Regions from separate parts of the Geodermatophilus sp. SYSU D01045 genome, predicted to be linked through region 1. Evidence: riboswitches for the same ligand, from Rfam matches in the RefSeq annotation. Region 1 holds a riboswitch; each other region holds the start of a gene.
The links. A riboswitch is a leader RNA that binds a small molecule or an ion and turns the genes downstream of it on or off. The one in region 1 is predicted to bind cyclic di-AMP.
Positions count from the first base shown of each region.

Region 2: it holds a riboswitch for cyclic di-AMP, as region 1 does, so the genes downstream of both, ACI798_RS21565 (transglycosylase family protein) here and ACI798_RS05520 (aggregation-promoting factor C-terminal-like domain-containing protein) in region 1, are expected to answer to the same signal.
Region 3: it holds a riboswitch for cyclic di-AMP, as region 1 does, so the genes downstream of both, ACI798_RS04130 (NlpC/P60 family protein) here and ACI798_RS05520 (aggregation-promoting factor C-terminal-like domain-containing protein) in region 1, are expected to answer to the same signal.

Region 1 covers NZ_JBJGZB010000005.1:18,491-23,420, reverse strand. The annotation lists gene ACI798_RS05525 (class I SAM-dependent methyltransferase) at 1-629, opposite strand, end outside; gene ACI798_RS05520 (aggregation-promoting factor C-terminal-like domain-containing protein) at 637-1,596, opposite strand; cyclic di-AMP (ydaO/yuaA leader) riboswitch at 1,839-1,999, opposite strand; gene ACI798_RS05515 (DivIVA domain-containing protein) at 2,151-2,948, opposite strand; gene ACI798_RS05510 (LLM class flavin-dependent oxidoreductase) at 3,320-4,477, shown strand; gene ACI798_RS05505 (FMN reductase) at 4,477-4,930, shown strand, end outside.
Region 2 covers NZ_JBJGZB010000039.1:20,993-25,922, reverse strand. The annotation lists gene ACI798_RS21575 (o-succinylbenzoate synthase) at 1-421, shown strand, start outside; gene menD (2-succinyl-5-enolpyruvyl-6-hydroxy-3-cyclohexene-1-carboxylic-acid synthase) at 418-2,097, shown strand; cyclic di-AMP (ydaO/yuaA leader) riboswitch at 2,501-2,670, shown strand; gene ACI798_RS21565 (transglycosylase family protein) at 2,675-3,892, shown strand; gene ACI798_RS21560 (isochorismate synthase) at 3,998-4,930, opposite strand, start outside.
Region 3 covers NZ_JBJGZB010000003.1:189,799-194,728, forward strand. The annotation lists gene ACI798_RS04120 (NlpC/P60 family protein) at 1-1,268, shown strand, start outside; gene ACI798_RS04125 (hypothetical protein) at 1,379-1,666, shown strand; cyclic di-AMP (ydaO/yuaA leader) riboswitch at 1,824-2,004, shown strand; gene ACI798_RS04130 (NlpC/P60 family protein) at 2,021-3,256, shown strand; gene ACI798_RS04135 (M48 family metallopeptidase) at 3,367-4,692, shown strand; gene ACI798_RS04140 (glycosyltransferase family 4 protein) at 4,689-4,930, shown strand, end outside.

The DNA of each region.
Region 1 (4,930 bases):
AGCCCGGGCCCCTCCGTCTCGGGGACCTGGTACACCGCGGCGGCCTCCAGCCGCTCGTGCGGGAGGTACGGGCGGCCGGGGTCGCCGACGAGCACCTGGCAGCCGCGGGCCCGCGCCCGGTCGAGGAAGGGCAGCACCCGCCCGGTCATCTCCCGGTCGTAGCAGACGTCGCCTGCCACGACGACGTCGACGGCGGGCGGCTCGCGGTCCAGGACGTCGCCGGTGACGCTGATGCCCGCGACGCCGTTGAGGCCGGCGTTGACGCCGACCGCGGTCCGGGAGAACGGGTCGACGTCGCTGGCCAGCACCCACCGGGCACCGGCGAGGACGGCGGCGACGGCCACCAGGCCGCTGCCCGACCCGAGGTCGAGCACCGTGCGGCCGGCGACGGTGGCGGGCTCGTCGAGCAGGTGGCGGGCCAGTGCCTGCCCGCCGGGCCAGGCGGCCGCCCAGAACGGCGGCTCGTCCCCCGCCCCGCCGGCCGCGGTCTCCATCGCCTCCCAGAGGGCGACGACGTCGTCGGCGACGTGCAGCCGCACCTCGGGGACGAGCGAGGGCCGGCGCACCTGGGTGTGCGCGCGGACGAAGCCCGCGGGCACCACCCGGGTGGCCGGCCCTCGATGGATCACCTTCGGATCAGTACCAGCCGGTGGCCTGCGAGTGCGCCCAGGCGTCGCACGCGCTGCCGTAGCGCTGCTCGATGTAGATCAGGCCGGCGTCGATCTGGCGGTAGCCGTCGGAGGTCTTGGCGATCCCGGTGCTGGCCCAGGTGGAGTTCAGGAACTGCGGGATGCCGTAGGCGGTGCTGGTGGGGTTCTGGGCGTTGGGGTTCCAGCCGCTCTCCTTGCCCCACAGCTTCTCCAGGCAGGAGAACTGCTCGGAGCTGCCGACCTTGCTCAGCGCGTAGTCCTTGAAGGAGCCGGACGGCGCGGCGGGCGCGGCCTCCTGCGCGGCGGCCTCCTCCGCGGCCTGCTCCTCGGCGGCCTGCTGCGCGGCGGCGGCCTCGGCGGCAGCCTGCGCCTCGGCGGCCTGGCGGGCGGCCTCCTGCTCGGCGGCGACGCGGGCGGCCTCCTGCTCGGCGGCGACGCGGGCGGCCTCGGCCTCGGCGGCCTGGCGGTCGCGCTCGGCCTGCTCGGCGGCGAGCTGCGCGTGGGCGGCACCGGCCTCCTGCGCGCTGCGCTCGGCGCGCGAGGCGGCGACGTCGGCCAGCGACGTCAGGTCGGTGGCGTCCGGGGTCTGCGCGGCGGCCGGCTGCTGGGGGACGCCCAGCTCCTCGGCGACGCTGACCGCGGTGCCGGCGTTGTCGGTGCCGGCGGAGGCGGCGGGGCCGCTGGTGGAGACGACGCCGACGATCAGCGCGCCGGCGGCGGCGGCGCCGAGCAGCAGGGCCGGGCGGCGCGGGCCCAGCGGGGGGCTGCCGCGGCGGAAGAGGCGCCGGCGCGCGGGGGCCTCGGCGGCCTCGGCAGCGCCCCCGGCGGCGGGCAGCTCGCGGGTGGCGGTGTGGGCGTCGGTGTCGGGGGTGGTGGGGGTGTCAGCGGTGGCGAGCTCGACGGTCGCGGGGGCGTCGGCAGGCGTGTTCGGGACGTGGCGGGACATGAGGGGGTGTGGGCTCCGAGGGAGAGTGGCGCGCGGCAGCGGGCCCGGAGGCGGACCTCGGGCATGCGGGTACGGCGCGGGTCTGTGGGTGTCGCGGACTACGGGGTCCCCGGCGACGTCGTCGCTGGGAGCGGCAGGACAGGAGCAGCCGGCGTCAGGCGGACGCGGGGGCGCGGTGTGCGCGCGGACGGCTGCACCTGCGGGCCGCTTCGGCCCGGAGGCGGGGCATGCGGAGACTCTCCGTTTCTTCCGTGAGCCGCCTACCGAGTTAGCTGACGGGTTCGGGCGGGAAGGAGCCCTACGCGCGCCGGGCCGGAGCTCGGCGGGCGCGATTCACCCCAGTACTGCGGTGGGTCCCCGGCTCGCGCCCGCAGGTGCGGACACGACTCGGCGGCGTCCGGCCGGGCTCCCCGGAAGGGGGACCTGACGACCAGCCGGACGCCAGCCACCGTACGGTCGTTACCGGTTCGTGACAACCGACGGGGCCGGAGTGACGGCCGTGACGGGTGGTGCGGACTCCCCCGGTCCGGAACCGGCCCCCGCGTCGCCGCTGGTCAGGAGGCCGCCGCGACCTCGGGCCGGCCGGGTCCGAGCAGCGGTGTCACGTCGGACACGTCCGTCCCCGGGGGCGCCGGACGCGCCCCCGCGCGCGGCTCGGCAGCCGGGTCCTCCCCGAGCCGGGGCAGCCCCCGCTTGTCGCCGAGGGCGGGGACGTCGTCGGGCACCACGCCGGTGACGACGGCGAGCGCCTCGTCGAGCTGACCGGTCAGCAGGCGCAGCCACTCCCGCGCCCGGTCGCGCTCGTCGCGCAGGGGTGCGAGCTCGGCCTCGACGGCGCGCCGGCGCTCGAGGGCCTCGGCGTCGGCCCGGGCCCGCGCCTCGGCGGCCTCGCGGTCCCGGCGCTCGCGCTCGGCGGCGGCGGCCCGCTCCAGCCGGGCCGCCTCGCGGCGCGCGGCCTCGAGGACCGCCGCAGCCTCGCTGCGGGTCTGCTCGCGGGCGGCGAGCACCGCCTCGCGCATCTCGGCCACCCCGGACAGCCGGGCCTGCGCCTCGGTGAGCGCCTCGGCCCGGATCCGCCCGGCCTCCTCCTCGGCGGCTGCGGTCAGCGCGGCGGCCTCCTCCCGGGCGCGGCGCATCATCTCCGCCGCGTCCTCGGGGCCGGGCAGGCTCTGCCGCTCCCGGACCAGCTGGGCCAGCCGGCGGCGGGCGTTCTGCAGCTCGGCCGACGCGGCGGCGTAGCGGCTGAGCAGGTGCTCGTTCTCCCGGCGCAGGACCAGGAGCTCGGTCTCGGCCCAGGCGACGTAGTCGTCGACCTGCACGCGGTCGTAGCCGCGCACCGCCCCGGTGAACACCGGACCGGTGCCCAGCAGGCCGTCGAGCCCGCGCCCCGGAGGCGGCTCCGGAACGCCGTTCCCGCCCCCGTCCGGAGCAGCTCCCTGTCCCCGCAGCGACATCCCGGTTCCCCCTCGGTGCGCCGTCCGATCCGGTCCCCCACCGGCCCGCCGGCGGGGTGATCACAGAGTCGCACCCGCCGGGTGCCGCCGACCGGGCCGACACGGACACGCGCCCCGCCCGCGGAGTGGGCACGCCCGGACGTGCCGGGCCGCTCACCGTGCGCGGTCGAGAGGTCTCAGTACGGTCACGGACCCGTCGGGAATGCCCGGCGGGGGTCGGTCGTTGGGCCGGGTACAGTAGTTGCACTCTCAACCACTTGGAGCACGAGATGCAGTTCGGGGTCTTCACGGTCAGCGACGTCACGACCGACCCGACGACGGGGCGGACGCCGAGCGAGGCGGAGCGGATCAAGGCCGTCGTCGCCATCGCGAAGAAGGCCGAGGAGGTGGGCCTCGACGTCTTCGCCCTCGGCGAGCACCACAACCCGCCGTTCTTCTCGTCCTCCCCCACCACCACGCTGGCCTACGTCGCGGCGCAGACCTCCCGACTGCAGCTGTCGACGTCGACCACGCTGATCACCACCAACGACCCGGTGAAGATCGCCGAGGACTACGCGATGCTGCAGCACCTCGCCGACGGCCGGGTCGACCTGATGATGGGCCGCGGCAACACCGGCCCGGTCTACCCGTGGTTCGGCCAGGACATCCGCAACGGCATCCCGCTGGCCGTGGAGAACTACGCGCTGCTGCGCCGGCTGTGGGACGAGGAGGTCGTGGACTGGCAGGGCCGCTTCCGCACCCCGCTGCAGGGCTTCACCTCCACCCCGCGGCCGCTGGACGGCGTCCCGCCGTTCGTGTGGCACGGCTCGATCCGCTCGCCGCAGATCGCCGAGCAGGCCGCCTACTACGGCGACGGCTTCTTCCACAACCACATCTTCTGGCCGAAGGAGCACACCCAGCGGATGGTGGAGTTCTACCGGTCCCGCTTCGAGCACCACGGCCACGGCGCCGCCGACCAGGCGATCGTCGGACTCGGCGGGCAGGTGTTCATGCGGAGGAACAGCCAGGACGCCGTCGCCGAGTTCCGGCCCTACTTCGACAACGCGCCGGTCTACGGGCACGGGCCCTCGCTCGAGGACTTCTCCCGCGAGACGCCGCTGACCGTGGGCAGCCCGCAGCAGGTGATCGAGCGCACGCTCGGCTTCCGCGACTACGCCGGCGACTACCAGCGGCAGCTGTTCCTCGTCGACCACGCCGGCCTGCCGCTGAAGACCGTGCTCGAGCAGCTGGACCTGCTCGGCGAGGAGGTCGTGCCGGTGCTGCGCCGCGAGTTCGCCGCGCTCAAGCCGGCGCACGTGCCCGACGCGCCCACCCACGCCGCCCGGGTGGCGGCGCGCGGCGGGGCGCAGGACTCGACCGTCTACGCCGCCGGTGACGACGTCACGGGCCAGGTCACCGACGCGGCCCGCGAGGAGGTGTCCCTCTGATGACCACCCGCACCCTGGCCGTCGTCAGCGCGGGGCTCGGCGTGCCGTCGTCGACCCGGCTGCTGGCCGACCGGCTCGCCACCGCGACCGTCGCCGCGCTGCGCGAGCGCGGCGAGGACGCCACCGTCGAGGTCGTCGAGCTCCGCGAGCACGCCCGCGACGTCGCCGACGCGCTCGTCACCGGGTTCCCCAACGCGGCGCTGCGCGAGGCGGTCGCGACGGTGACCGGCGCGGACGCGGTCATCGCGGTCACGCCGGTGTTCACCGCCTCCTACAGCGGCCTGTTCAAGTCCTTCGTCGACGTGCTCGACAAGGACGCGCTCACCGGCACGCCGGTGCTGCTCGCGGCGACCGCCGGCACCGCCCGGCACTCGCTGGTGCTCGAGCACGCGATGCGGCCGCTGTTCAGCTACCTGCGCGCCGCCCCCGTGCCGACGGCGGTCTTCGCGGCGA
Region 2 (4,930 bases), on a different contig from region 1:
GGTGGACGTCCGGGTCGCCGTCGACGAGGGCGTGCGCCGCGCCGACGACCCGCTGGGGGTCGACCTGCGGGAGGCCGCCGACGTCGTCGTCCTCAAGGTGCAGCCGCTCGGCGGCGTGCGGGCCGCGCTGCGCGTGGCCGAGGCGCACGGGCTGCCGTGCGTGGTCTCCTCCGCGCTGGAGTCCTCGGTGGGCATCGCCGCGGGGATCGCGCTGGCCGCCGCGCTGCCGGAGCTGCCCTTCGCCTGCGGCCTGGCCACCGTCGCCCTCCTCGACGGCGACGTCACCGACACCCCGCTGCTGCCGGTGGACGGCGCGCTGCCGGTCACCCGGCCCGACCCCGGCCGGCTGGACGCCGTGACCGCACCCGGCGACGTGACCGCCCGCTGGACCGAGCGGCTGGGCGCGGTGCTGGCCGCGTGAACCCCTCCACCGCGCTGGCCCGCGTGCTGGTCGACGAGCTGGTCCGCGGCGGGGTCCGCGACGCCGTCGTCGCGCCCGGCTCGCGCTCGGCGCCGGTCGCGCTGGCGCTGGCCGCCGCCGAGCGGGCCGGCGTCCTGCGGCTGCACGTGCGCATCGACGAGCGGACCGCGTCCTTCCTCGCCCTGGGCCTGGCCCGCGCGTCCGGCCGGCCGGTGCCGGTGCTCACCACCTCCGGGACGGCGACCGCGCACCTGCACGCCGCCGTCCTCGAGGCCGACGTCAGCGGGGTGCCGCTGCTGGCACTCACCGCCGACCGGCCGCCGGAGCTGCGGGCCACCGGCGCCAACCAGACGATCGAGCAGCCCGGCCTGTACGGCGGCGCGGCGCGCTGGGCGGCCGACGTCGGCGTGCCCGAGGCCGGCCGGGAGGCCGCGCAGAACCGCTACTGGCGCTCGGTGGTGTCCCGGGCGCTGCTCGCGGCCACCGGCGTCCTGTCCGGCGACCCCGGGCCGGTGCAGCTGAACCTGGCCTTCCGCGACCCGCTGCTGCCCGAGGAGGAGCCCGGCCCGCCGGCGGGCCCGTGGGCCGGCCGGGACGGCGGGGCGCCGTGGACCGCCGGGGCGCCTTCGCCCGTCGCGACCGTCCCGGTCGGGGACGGCCCGCGCACGCTCGTCGTCGCCGGGGACGGGCCGGACGCCGTCGGCCGGGCGTGGGCGGGCGGCGCCAGCGCGGCGGGCTGGCCGGTGGTCGCCGAGCCGAGCGGCGGGGCGTGGACCGACGGCGCGGTGCGCGGCGGGGCGCTGCTGCTCGGCGTGCCCGGCTGGCTGGACGCGCACCGGCCCGACCGCGTGGTCGTCGTCGGCCGGCCGACGCTGTCCCGGCCGGTCTCGGCGCTGCTGGCCGATCCGCGGGTGCGCGTGGAGACGGTGGTCGCCGGGCCGCGCTGGCCCGACGCCGGCCGCTCGGCGGCCCTGGTCACCCGCGCCGCCCCGCCGGCCGGCCCGCCGTCGGAGCCGGGCTGGGCGGCCGCCTGGCGCTCGGCCGCGGACCGGGTCGGGGGCGCGGTCGACGCCGCCCTGGACGCCGCGCCCGGGCTGACCGCCGCCCGGCTGGCCCGCGACGTCGTCGCCGCGCTGCCGTCCGGGGCGCTGCTGGTCCTCGGGTCCTCGACACCGGTGCGCGACGTCGACCGGCTCGCCGTCCCCCGCGGCGACGTCAGCGTGCTCGCCAACCGCGGCGTCGCCGGCATCGACGGCACGGTGTCCACCGCTGTCGGCGCGGCGTTGGCGCACGGCGGGCCGGCGGTGGCGCTCATGGGCGACCTGACGTTCCTGCACGACCTGCAGGGCCTGCTCGCCGGCGAGGGCGAGCCGCGCCCGGACCTCACCGTGGTCGTGCCCGACAACGACGGCGGCGGGATCTTCGCCCAGCTGGAGCCCGGCCGGCCGGCGTACGCCCGCGACTACCGGCGGGTGTTCGGCACGCCGCACGGGCGCGACCTGGTCGCGGTCGCGGCGTCCCTGGGCTGGGCGGCGACGGCGGTGGCCACGCCGGAGGAGCTCGCCGCCGCGCTGGTGCGCGGCGGGCCCCGGGTGGTCGTCGCCCGCACCGACCAGCGCGCGGAGGCCGACCTCGCGGTCGCCCTGCGGGAGGCCGCGGGCCGCGCCCTGGCCTGAGCGGCCTCGGGAGCGTCGGGTCTCCTGCAGCGACCAGCCGGTCCCGCCGGGCTCACCGGAGAGTGAGACGCACGGCTCCGGAGCCCCTTCCGGACGCCCGTGACGAGCCGGTCCGTCACTCCGTGGCGGTGGCCTTCGTCACGGGATCCGGGCGGTCGCGGCGAGGGCGGCCGCGGGGGCGGGGGCGTGCTCGCCGGGCCGGATCGCGCACCGTGAACAGCGGGTTCCGTTTCTCGGCGCGGCCCGATGCGGTGGTCACGCCGGCGTCACGCCGTACCCCACGAGCCCCAGCCGAACCGCACTGTGACCGCCGTCACGACGACAGTCGACATGACGACACGTAGCGTTTTGGCTGCGCTCAGCGAAGACGGAGCGCGGCGCCGGTCCGCCAAACCCTGCCCACCGGTCGCCCACGCCAACTCCCAGGGCAGGGGTGGGGGACCCACTCTTCCGGCGCGCGACGGCCTACGGGGGCCTGTCGGAGCGCGCCTCGGGGTGAAGCCGCGGACCGCGGCCGGGCACCGATCGCCCGAACCCGACAGCTCACCTCGCCGGCGGTGATCGGGAGATCATCACCATGCCCAAGCACCGCGCACCCCGCTACGTCCGCACCAAGAAGGTCATCGCCAAGGCCCCTGTCGCTGCCGGCGCCGCCGCCGTCGGCCTGGGCGTCCTGAGCTCGCCGGCCTCCGCCTCCACCACCCACGACTGGACCGGCGTCGCCCAGTGCGAGTCCAGTGGCAACTGGAGCATCAACACCGGCAACGGCTACTACGGCGGCCTGCAGTTCAGCCAGTCCACCTGGGCCGCCTTCGGTGGCACCGACCTCGCCCCGCGCGCGGACCTGGCCACCCCGGCCCAGCAGGTCCAGATCGCCGAGGCCGTCCTGGCCGGCCAGGGCATCGGCGCCTGGCCGAGCTGCGGCAAGTTCCTGACCGACGGCACCACCCCGGCCGCTGCCGAGGCCCCGGCCGCGCCCGCCGAGCAGGCCGCCCCGGCCGCCGAGGCCCCGGCCGCTCCGGCCGAGCAGCCGGCCGCCGAGCAGGCCGCTCCGGCCGAGCGGGCCGACCGGGCCGAGCGGGCCGAGGTCACCACCGAGGAGTACACCGTCCGCTGGCGGGACACGGTGGCGAAGATCGCCGCCGCCCACGGCCAGAGCTGGCGCGAGCTCTACGAGCGCAACGCCGACGTCATCGGCGGCAACCCGAACCTGATCTACCCCGGTCAGGTGCTGGCGCTCAGCGGCTCCGCCGTCCCGGCCGAGGCCGCCCCGGCCCCCGCCGCCGAGGCCGCTCCCGCTCCGGCCGCCGAGGCCGCCCCCGCTCCGGTCGCCGAGGCCGCCCCGGCCCCGGTCGCCGCCGCCGGTGAGGCGGCGCCCGCCGCCACCCCGCCGATCGCCGAGGCCGCCCCGCAGGTCGCGCAGTCCTCGGTCGTCGCCGAGATCACGAACACCGCCGGCGCGATCCACGAGGCCGTCCAGGCGGCGGCGAACGCCGTCGTCAGCAACGTCCCGGGCGCCGCGGACATCACCCTCGGCGGCACGCGGGCCAGCGCGGTCGACCCGGACGGCCACCCCTCCGGCAAGGCGCTGGACTACATGGTCATGTCCGACGCCGCCCTCGGCGACGCGATCGCCCAGTACCACGTCGACCACTGGGACGAGCTCGGCGTCGAGTACGTCATCTGGCAGCAGCGCATCCTCACCTCGCCGGACGGCGCCTGGAAGGCGATGGCGGACCGCGGCAGCGCGACCGCGAACCACGTGGACCACGTGCACGTCAACTACGTGGGCTGACCTCCAGCACACCCGACGAGGGCCCCGACCGCGTGCAGCGGCCGGGGCCCTCGTCGTCTCCGGGTCGTGTCCGGGGGAGGAGGACGCCGGCCGGGACCGGCCGCCTCAGCCCTCCAGCGCGGCCTGGAAGGCGGCGAACTTCGACTGCGTCTCGGCCAGCTCGGCCGTCGGGTCGGAGGCGCCGACGATGCCGCAGCCGGCGAACAGCCGGGCCGAGCACGGGTCGTCGTCGACCAGCTGGGCGCAGCGCAGGGCCAGCCCGAACTCGCCGTCCCCGCGGGCGTCGAGCCAGCCCACCGGCCCGGCGTACCGGCCGCGGTCCATGCCCTCCAGCTCCGCGATGACCGCGGCGGCCGCGTCGGGCGGGGTGCCGCAGACGGCGGCGGTCGGGTGCACGGCGTCGACCAGCTCGAGCAGCCCGGCGCGACCGCGGGCGCCGGAGCGGCGCTGGGTGCCGACGACGTCGGTGGCCAGGTGCCGCACGTTCGGCAGCGTCAGCAGCGAGGGCTGCTCCGGCACCGACAGCGCGGTGCAGAACGGGTCGAGCGCCCGCACGAGCGAGTCGACGGCGAGGGCGTGCTCGGCGTGGTCCTTGTCGCTGGCCAGCAGGCCCGCCGCGAGCCGCTCGTCCTCGGCGCCCGCGCCGCGCGGGGCGGTGCCGGCCAGCACCCGCGCCGACAGCTGCCGGCCGGTGCGGCGCAGCAACAGCTCGGGGGTGGCGCCGAGCAGCCCGTCGACGGCGAAGGTCCAGCAGTCGGGGAAGCGGGCGGCCAGCCGGTCGAGCAGGCGGCGGGGGTCCAGCGGCTCGTCGGCGGTGACCAGCAGGTCGCGGGCGAGCACCACCTTGGCGAGGTCGCCGGCGCCGATGCGGGCGACGGCGGCGGACACCGCGCCGCACCACGAGGCGGGGTCGAGCGCGCCGTCGGCGTAGCGCAGCCGGCCCGGCGCGGGCGGCAGCGGCTCGCGGGTGGCCGGCAGCACGTCGCGCGGGTCGGCGCCGCCGGTGGTGGTCACCCACGCGACGCCGTCGCGGCGGCC
Region 3 (4,930 bases), on a different contig from region 1:
CCGCCGAGCAGCAGCGGCAGGCCGCGGTCGCCCAGCAGACCTCCGCCGACGCCGTCCTCGCCGAGGCGCGGCAGCGGGCCGACCGGCTGGCCGCGGAGGTGGCCGACCTGGAGGCCTCCGCCGACGCGGTGACCGCGGAGCTCGACGTCGCGCTCGGCGACGTCGACCGGCAGCTGTCGGACCTGCAGCGCCAGCAGGTCGACGTCAACACCCAGACGGCGGCCAACTGGCGGGCCTACCTCGACCAGCTGCGCGAGGCCGGGGTGGCCGCACCCCCGGCGGCGGAGCTGCTCGACCCCGTGCGGGGCCTGCCCGCGGGGCTCACCCCGGTCGGGGCGGCCGCCGGCGGCGCCCAGCGGGGCGCCGCGCAGCTGCCGCGCCGGCCGGTGTCCGTGCTCGTGCTGCCCGCGGAGACGCTGGCCGCGGTCACCGCGGCCATGGACGCCCTCGGCAGGCCGTACGCGCCGGGGACGGCCGGCCCGGACTCCTGGGACTGCGGCTCGCTGGTCTCCACCGTCTACCGCGACGCCGGCATCGACCTGCCCGGTGACCAGGCCGGGCTGTTCGCGGTCACCACGCCCGTCGACCCGGCCGACGTCCTGCCCGGCGACCTGGTCTTCCTCGGCACCCCCGAGTCGGGCCTGGGCCACGTCGGCATCGCGCTGGACGCGCAGACCATGCTCGCCGCCGACGCGCGGGCCGGCGCCGTCGTCGTCCGCCGGCTGCCCGCCGACCAGGTCCTCCACGTCGGGCGGCCGAGCCTCGGCCCGCGGCCGGAGGTGCCCGCCCCCGGCCCGGCCGACGGCGCCCTGCGGGTCGAGTGCGGCAACACCGTCTACCCGCCGAGCTTCGACGGCGCCCGGTCCTGGGGCGGCTACCCCAACGGCCTCATCCCGCCGAGCGCGCTGTGCCCGATCGGCGTGGGCGGCCACTCGCTGCGCTGCGACGCCGCGGCGGCCTGGCGGGCGATGAGCGCGGCGTTCGCGACGGCGTTCGGGCAGCCGATCTGCATCACCGACTCCTACCGCACCTACGCCGGCCAGGTCCGCCTGTACGGGGAGAAGCCGGCGCTGGCCGCGGTCCCGGGCACCAGCAACCACGGCTGGGGGCTGGCGGTCGACCTGTGCGGCGGCATCGACGGCTTCGGCACGCCGCAGTACGCGTGGATGGTCGCCAACGCCGGCCGGTTCGGGTGGCTGCACCCGACCTGGGCCGATCCCGGCAACGGCCGCGAGGAGCCCTGGCACTGGGAGTACGCGGGCGGCTGAGCCGGGACTGTCGGTGGTCGTCCCTAGCGTGCCGGCCGACCGACAGGGAGACCCGTCCCGACCGCGGCCCGGCACCGGGCGGCGCGACCGGGGCACCGGAGGGACACGGCATGCTCATCGACTGCGACTCGTGCACCGCGCGCGGCGCCGGCTGCGCCGACTGCGTCGTCACCGCCCTGCTGGGCGCCCCGCCCGCGGAGCGGGACACCGGCCCCGTGCTGCTGCCGGTGCCCCCCGTCCCGGCGGCCCGCACCGCCGACGGCGCGGTGCCGCGGCCGGGCGTCGTCGTGGACCTCGACGACGTCGAGCGGCGGGCCGTGCGGGCGCTGGCCGAGGGCGGCCTGGTGCCGCCGCTGCGGCACCGGCCGTCACGGGACGGGCGCCGGCGCACGGGCTGACCTGCGCCGGGACCCCGATCGGGTACGCACCGGAGTGGCGCGGCTGCTGACCGTGTGTGTTCTCACAGTCCACGCACCTCCCGTTTGTCACAACTGCATCACGTCCGTACTGTGGCGCCGTCCGGCCGGGTGGTCGTCACTCGACGCAGGGTGACCTCGGCCGACACCGCCGAGTCACCGGACGCCCTCCCCGGAGGTGCGCGAGGTGAGCCGGGGACCCACCGCAGCACTGGGGTGAGTTCTCGTGCGCGCCGGTCCCGACCGGGGTGCAGAGATAGGGCACGTCTTCCCAGCCCGAACCCGTCAGCTAACTCGGTAGGCGGTTGCTGAGGAAGAAACGGAGAGCCGCCGACCGTGGCGACCCCCCGCCCCGTCCTGGGGCACGCACGCGAGAAGTCCACATCCGCCCCCCGCACCGCCGGCCCGCACCGCCCGTCGCGGGCCCGCCACCTCGGCCGGGTCACCCTGGTCGGCACCACCGCCGCGCTGACCCTCACCCTGCTGTCCGGCACCCTGCTGTCCGGCACCGCGGCCGCCGACCCCGAGCGGGCCGGCACCCCGGAGCAGGCCGCCCAGCTCGCCGCCGAGGCCGGCCACCGGCTCGAGGTCGTCACCGAGCGGGTCAACGAGGCCCGCGAGGTCCTCGCCCAGCAGCAGGCCGCCGCCGACGAGGCCGACCGGGCCGCCGCCGAGGCGCAGGAGCAGCTGCAGGACCTCGACGGCCAGATCCGCCAGGTGGCCCGCAGCGCCTACACCGCCGGCAACAGCGACGGCTTCGCCGGGCTCGACCTGCTGATGACCAGCGACTCCGCCGAGGACTTCGTCGCCTCGCTGGCCACCCTCGGTCAGATCGCCGACCACACCACCTCGGTCCTCGACCAGGTGGGCGAGGCGGCCGTCGCCGCCCGGCAGGCGCAGGCCGACGCCGAGGCCGCCGAGGCCGAGGCGCAGCGCACCCTCGACGACCTGAGCGCCCAGGAGGCGCAGCTCCAGGACGACATCGCCGACTACCAGGCGCAGTTCGCCGCGCTCACCGAGGCGCAGCGGCAGGCGGCGCTCGCCGCGCAGGAGGCCGGCCTGGCCGCCGGCGCGCAGGCCGGCTCCGACACCGCCGAGGACGGCGAGAGCGACTCCGGCGGCGACAGCGCTCCCGCCGCGACCGGCACGCAGGCCGCGACCGCCGCCCCGGCTCCGGCCCCGGCCCCGGCCCCGGCCCCGTCCGCGGGCAGTGGTGGCAGCGGTGCCGCGCAGACCGCGGTGCAGACCGCTCTGGCCCAGGTGGGCGACCCCTACGTGTGGGGTGCCGGCGGGCCGGACGCCTTCGACTGCTCGGGCCTGACCCAGTACGCCTACGCGGCGGCCGGGATCAGCCTCCCGCACTCCAGCAGCATGCAGTCGCGGATGGGCACCGCCGTCTCGCGGGCGGACCTGCAGCCGGGCGACCTGATCTTCTACTACAGCCCGGTCAGCCACGTCTCGATGTACATCGGCAACGGCCAGATGGTGCACGCCTCCACGTCGGGGCAGCCGGTGAAGGTCGTGTCGGTCGACTCGATGGGCGGCATCACCGCCATGCGCCGCATCGCCTAGGAGACGGCACCTCACGGGCCGGGGGCCGGTGACCCGTCCGGGTCGCCGGCCCCCGGCGTCCGCGGAGGGAGATCGCGGTGCGGCGCGGGCGCCCGCCTAGGATCGGCCGGGTGAGCAGGGCGGGCGGGACGAGCACCCGCTCCAGCCCCGAGGCCACTCCGCCCGACCGCACCGGCCCCCGCCGGGTGGCACTGCTGGTCGCGCTCGCCCTCGGCGTGGCGCTCGTCGTGGTCATCGCCGTCCGCACGCCCTGGACGCTGCTGCCCACCCCACCCGGCGGCGCGTCCCCGGTCACCGACGACGCCGGCCTGCCCGCCGACGTCGTCCGGCGCGCCGAGGCCCTCGCCGCCGACATCCGTCCCGCGTCGCTGACCAACCTGGTACTCGGCCTGGCGGTCTCGGCGCTGCTCGGCCTCACCCGGCTCGGCAGCCGGCTGGTCACCGCGGTCGGCCGCGCGGGAGGCCGGCGCCGGCCGCTCACCGTGCTGCTGGGCACGGTCGCGATCGTCGTCCTCGGCCGGCTGGCGACGCTGCCGATCTCCGCCTACGGCGAGGTGGTGCGGCACCGCTACGGGCTGTCCACCCGCTCCTGGCCCCTGTGGCTGCGCGACGTCGCGGTCTCCACCGCCATCGACGCCGCGCTCACCGCCCTCGGCCTGCTGGTGCTCGTCGCGCTGGCCCGCCGCGCGCCCCGCACCTGGTGGGCGTGGGCCGCCGGTGGCGCGGCCGCGCTGGTCGTCGCCGGCTCCTTCCTCTACCCGGTGGTCATCGAGCCGGCGTTCAACAGCTTCACCCCCCTGCCGGCCGGCGAGCTGCGCACCGACCTGCTGCGGCTGGCCGAGGAGAGCGGCTCCCCGGTCGAGGACGTCCTGGTCGCCGACGCCTCCCGCCGGACGACGTCGCTCAACGCCTACGTGTCCGGGTTCGGCTCCACCCGCCGGGTGGTCCTCTACGACACCCTGCTGGCCGACGTGCCCCCGGACGAGATCGAGTCGATCGTCGCCCACGAGCTCGGGCACGTGGCCACCGACGACGTCCTCACCGGCACGCTCATCGGGGCGCTCGGCGCGGCCGCCGCCGTCGCCCTCCTCGGCTGGCTGCTGACCTGGGCGCCGCTGCTGCGCCGGGCCGGCGCGGACTCGGCGGGCGACCCGCGCGTGGTGCCGCTGGTGCTGTTCCTCGTCGCGGTCGGGTCCCTGGTGGCGACGCCGGTGCAGAACCTCGTCTCGCGGCACGTCGAGGCCCGGGCGGACCTGCACGCGCTCGACCTCACCCGGGACGCCGCCGCCTTCGTCGAGATGCAGCGCCGGCTGGCCGAGACCAACGTCTCCGACCCGAGCCCGCCGGCGCCGTGGCAGTGGTTCTTCGGCTCCCACCCGACGGCGGCACAGCGGATCGCGATGGCCGAGGACTGGCTGCGGCTGGGCGACCGGTGAGCGACCACGGCCGCACGCTCGTCGTCACCAACGACTTCCCGCCGCGGCAGGGCGGCATCCAGACCTTCGTCGCGGCGCTGCTCGAGCGCCGCCCGCCGGACTCCCTCGTCGTGCTGGCCTCCCGCTCGCCGGGGTGGGAGGCGTACGACGCGCGGTTGCCCTACCGGGTGGTCCGGCAGCGGACGGCGGTGCTGCTGCCCACGCCGGCGACCGCCCGGGCCGCGACGGCGCTGGCCGC